Regions from separate parts of the Priestia sp. YIM B13489 genome, predicted to be linked through region 1. Evidence: a T-box and tRNA genes for the amino acid it is inferred to sense, from the RefSeq annotation. Region 1 holds a T-box; the other holds one or more tRNA genes.
The links. The T-box of region 1 lies ahead of thrS (threonine--tRNA ligase). A T-box ahead of a tRNA ligase gene usually reads a tRNA of that ligase, here a tRNA-Thr.
Positions count from the first base shown of each region.

Region 1 (2,406 bases):
GACGATGAGGTTTATTGTCTTCTCCAATATACATACAGTCAAACTTATCCGGCATTAAGAAATCAAGCTGAACTGTTCCGCACTGCCAGCTGCGACCTAAGGAATCTAAAATATGAAAATCGATTTTCGGCCCATAAAAAGCTCCTTCTCCTTCATTTACCTGATAGTCTAAGCCTTTTTCACTTAACACAGATTGAAGCGACTTTTCTGCTTGGTTCCATGTTTCAATATCTCCCATGAATTTTTCAGGTCGTGTGGATAACTCCACTTTGTAATTGAAGCCAAAATGTGAGTAAAAGTCATGGATAAACGCTAGAATGCGGCTAATCTCAGCTTCAATCTGACTGAGTTCTACGAATAAATGAGCGTCGTCCTGTGTGAATGAACGGACTCTTAGCAATCCGTTTAAAGACCCAGAAAGCTCGTGACGATGAACTAATCCAAGCTCTGCGTATCGAATCGGAAGTTCTCGGTAGCTTCTTCGCTTGCTGTTAAACAATAAAATGGCTCCCGGACAATTCATCGGTTTAATCGCATAGTTTTGTTTGTCAACATTTGAAAAATACATATTCTCATGATAGTGCTCCCAGTGCCCTGATTGTTCCCAGAGCTCCTGTTTCATCATGATGGGTGTTTTTATTTCTTGATAGCCTGCTTTATAATGCTTTTGTTTCCAGTAATTTTCTAACTCATTTCGAATAATCATTCCGTTAGGTAAGAAAAATGGCATACCAGGAGCTTCTTCCATCGACATAAACAGCTCCAGTTCTTGACCTAACTTTTGATGATTTCGCTTTTCTGCTTCCACTTGTTTTGACATGTTCATTCCTCCAATATGTTTTTATTCAACAAAAAACCGCACTCATCCCTAGTAAAGGGACGAATGCGGCCGTGGTACCACCCTAATTCCGTAAAATACTTATACGTATTTTACGCTTAAAAAGATAACGGTTTTACCGGTTGCGGTTTCAGTGTATACACATTCCCCGCCGCAGCTCCAAGGTGGTAAATTCATTTCGTTTTCTAAGGGTTCTCAGCCAGTGACCCTACTCTCTGTAAAGAAAATCCAAAAATGATTCATGTCCTTTTCATTGCTTGTATATTCATTTTTTCTACATAAAAAGCCGCACTCATCCCTAGTGAAGGGACGAATGCGGCCGTGGTACCACCCTAATTCCGTGAAATACCTATACGTATTTCACGCTCAAAAAAGATAACGGTTTTACCGATTGCAGTTTCAGTTATGCACGTTCCCTGCAATAGCTCTAAGGTGGTAAATTAGATGATTTCTTAAGGGCTCTCAGCCAGTGACCCTATTCTCTGCGAAGAAAACAGCATCTAATTCGTGTCCTTTTCATTGCCAAATACTGTTTATTAGTTGTTAAAAGCGATTATAGTGTATAAATTTAACAGAAGTCAAGAAGTAATTTTTTATTTTTTTATGGTATAGAATTACTTTATGCTTGAATTCTTGAAAAGTTACTTAAGAATCTACGGACTTAAAAAGTTTTTTATTATACTATTAACGACTACATTTCATTCTTATTTTCATAACAATAAAGGCGAAAAAGAAAGATGCTATAAGTCCTTATTTGTTTTATCTAAGCGGGATTAATGAAGTGAAACCAATACTACCCCAAACCAGAACAAGTAACCTAACACAAGCATCATCAGGTTTTCAATTTATATACTAAAATATTAAATACACCTTTTTCTGCTTACGCAAATATCTGACTTGAATCCATAGAAACTATTTTTTATCTATCTTTAGACAAAAGCTCATCATGCATGCTTCCACTTTGCGGAAAAATCCGTTTTTTCCTGACTTGTTCTTTAAGAATAACGTCAAGCTGCCGCTGAATTTTCCTTGTTTCATTTGTCGAAAAATACGGGTGAGCCAGATTTACTGTTTCTAACGGATCCTTGGTCAAATTGTACATTTCAATTTGATCAGGAACACGGGTTGTTTTAAGGGTAGTAAAACTCACAGGGTAACCTCCATATTGCTCTCCGTGAATGAATTCATCTTTTTCGTCATCTGCTGACCAAAATTGCAGATTATCATGATAGCGAGCGTATTTCCAAATTTCCTTTCCTGCCGCTGACGAAAACTCGACAATGACCGCTTGAATGTGATTAGGCTGAACAACTGACGGGTAGCTTTCTCCTAAAAAATTTGTTTGGTGAAGTCCTTTTGTCGGGTCATCATCCGTCATGAAGAAAATCGCTGTTTCCTCTTGCTCAGCACACGTTTCTCCTCGAAGTATACCTGACAGGTCTCGCCCAACAAATGGATGTACTTCCGTATGACTTTTTTGTAATTGCTTTTGAATAGTGGAAGCATCTATATTAGCTAAACTAAGCATTGTCGGGATCAAGTCAAGGTGACTAGTCAGTGTGTCTGTA
Region 1 is NZ_JBHZOQ010000053.1:1,317,598-1,320,003, reverse strand. Features, by position in the region: gene thrS (threonine--tRNA ligase) at 1-820, opposite strand, end outside; T-box leader at 873-1,101, opposite strand; T-box leader at 1,141-1,367, opposite strand; gene ACFX4W_RS12600 (sulfatase family protein) at 1,758-2,406, opposite strand, start outside.

Region 2 (2,406 bases), 2.5 Mb from region 1:
AAGAGCTTGCTCAAGATGCAATGAGCGGAGCAGGAGCAGCGAATGCAACGGCAGCCGGGGCAGCTCAAATGAAAGAACAAATTGGGATGCAGGCAATGGTACAAGGAATTAACGATGCGTTTGCCGTCTCAGTAGTACTAGTGGTGGTTGCTTTAATTCTTTCATTGTTTATGAAACGCGCCACGCCGGCAAGTGAAGATGAAGTGATAAAGGAAAAAGCAGGACGCGAGCAGTTTGCTAAATAAAAAAGAAATCCCCGCTGAAACAGCGGGGATTTCTTTAGCTTGTATATCTAAAGCTTAAGCCCATTTTCTTTAATAATTTCCGGTAGCCGATGGACGTTTGATCAGCCATAATATGCGCTTCCATCTGCAGGTCTAAAGGCAAGTCTTCAGGCTTTTGGTTTTCAACCATTTCACGGTCTTCGTCAAAGACGCGAAGGTTAAAGTCATACACACCTTCAACGGGAGAATCTTTGTCAAAGTTTCGAGCGATTGGTGCGAATAAACGTGTTTCGCGGGCTGAAATAGGAGAGACTGCATTCATAATCCACAGTTCTGCGCCTTCTGGGAAGTATACTTTTAGCGTAGCTGTAAACGGCGGATAAACATCAAAGACGCGAAGCCATTTAAAATCAGGTGGATTTAAATGCTGCTGTTCTTTGGAATAATTGCTCACGGTGCTCGTATATTCTACATGAAGCCCATACTCTGTATCGCTTACTTTATATTTAGGCACAAAGGCGTTGTTTCGATCACCAAATGTGTCTGTGTGAACCCAAGCAAAATGAGCTACGTCTAAAAAGCCTTCCATTTGACGACCGGCCGAACCCATGATATCAAAGCTCGGACAAACAATTTGCTGAAAATCAGGGTCCTCCCACGCATCGAAGTAAGGCAGGTTATCTTGTTCTCCTGTCAGGGAAGTCCATACTAATCCAAATCGTTCAATAACTGGATAGACGGCCATACACAAGCGGGGAGAAATATTGGCATCAGGGTGAGCTGGAATCGACGTGCATGCACCGTCCGTTGCATAGCGGAAGCCGTGGTAAGGACAGACAATTTCATCATCTTCCACCCAGCCCATGCTAAGAGGGGTGCCTCGGTGAACGCATAAATCACGAGCCGCCACTACTTTGTGTGTGGTACGGTATAGAACTAGATTTACATCTAGCAGTTTTACGGACGTTGGTTTCTCTGTTACATCACTGCAGCGTGCGACGGGGTACCAATACTTAGCGAGCGTCGTCCAATCTTCCAGGCTGAACGTGCAGTCTCTTGGGTAGGGAGTTGCCGTTTTTGGTTTGGTCATGGTTGGTTGTTGTTCCATCTATTTTCTTCCCTTCTTTTGTAAGCTCTTTTACTAAGGGTAATATAAAAAAAGAAAATTCACACAATTTATGTAAGGAGTTCTAACATGAAATATGGAACTTTGTAGAAAGTGCGAATTTCAGAAGACGTAAATTAGAGAATATACCAATAAAAAAATTTAAAAAAGCGCTTCCTAAATAAATTTAAACGTGATATAATTTTCCAAGACGCTGGTGTAGCTCAGTAGGTAGAGCACTTGCATGGTAAGCAAGAGGTCGCAGGTTCGATCCCTGTCGCTAGCATACTAAAAAACCTTCTTTCTTGTTGAAAGAAGGTTTTTTTTTATTTGTGTCGGCTTTAAAATTATTCTCCGAATTATTCTTTCCCTCCTTGTGAAAACTTTAACAGTTTGATAGCCTTATTAGGAGATTGTGAGAAAATATGCGTATCTTTTCCCCTGTGTCTTATGAATCATATTTAGAAATATTCTTAAAAGAATGTTTATTGCCTCTAAATATTGGGTACACGGAACTAGGGGTTAAATTTCAACAGGGAGTGTGAACGATAATTTGATTACGTTTAAGAATGTGTCAAAGCAATATCCAGACGGTACGACCGCCGTGAAAAATATTAATCTAGAAATTAAAGAAGGAGAGTTTTTCGTTTTAATTGGTCCGAGTGGGTGTGGGAAAACAACCACCTTAAAAATGATTAACCGTCTTCATGATATTACCGAAGGAGAACTATACATAAAAGATAAGCTCGTATCGGACCACAACATCCATGAGCTACGCTGGAACATTGGTTATGTTCTGCAGCAGATTGCTCTTTTTCCTCATATGACCATCGCTGAAAATATAGCCATTGTACCCGAGATGAAGCATTGGAAGAAAAACAAAATCAAAACGCGCATTGATGAACTGCTTACCTTGGTAGGACTAGACCCAAAGCAGTATCGAAACCGAAAGCCGTCTGAGCTCTCAGGTGGCCAGCAGCAACGTGTAGGTGTAGCACGTGCCCTCGCAGCTGATCCCCCCGTTATTTTAATGGACGAACCCTTTAGTGCCCTCGATCCGTTAAGCCGCGAACAGCT
Region 2 is NZ_JBHZOQ010000053.1:3,776,579-3,778,984, reverse strand. Features, by position in the region: gene ACFX4W_RS25345 (DHA2 family efflux MFS transporter permease subunit) at 1-245, shown strand, start outside; gene ACFX4W_RS25340 (aromatic ring-hydroxylating oxygenase subunit alpha) at 280-1,332, opposite strand; tRNA gene ACFX4W_RS25335 (tRNA-Thr) at 1,543-1,615, shown strand; gene ACFX4W_RS25330 (ABC transporter ATP-binding protein) at 1,883-2,406, shown strand, end outside.
Region 2: it encodes a tRNA-Thr, which carries the amino acid that the T-box ahead of thrS (threonine--tRNA ligase) is inferred to sense. The anticodon was not compared.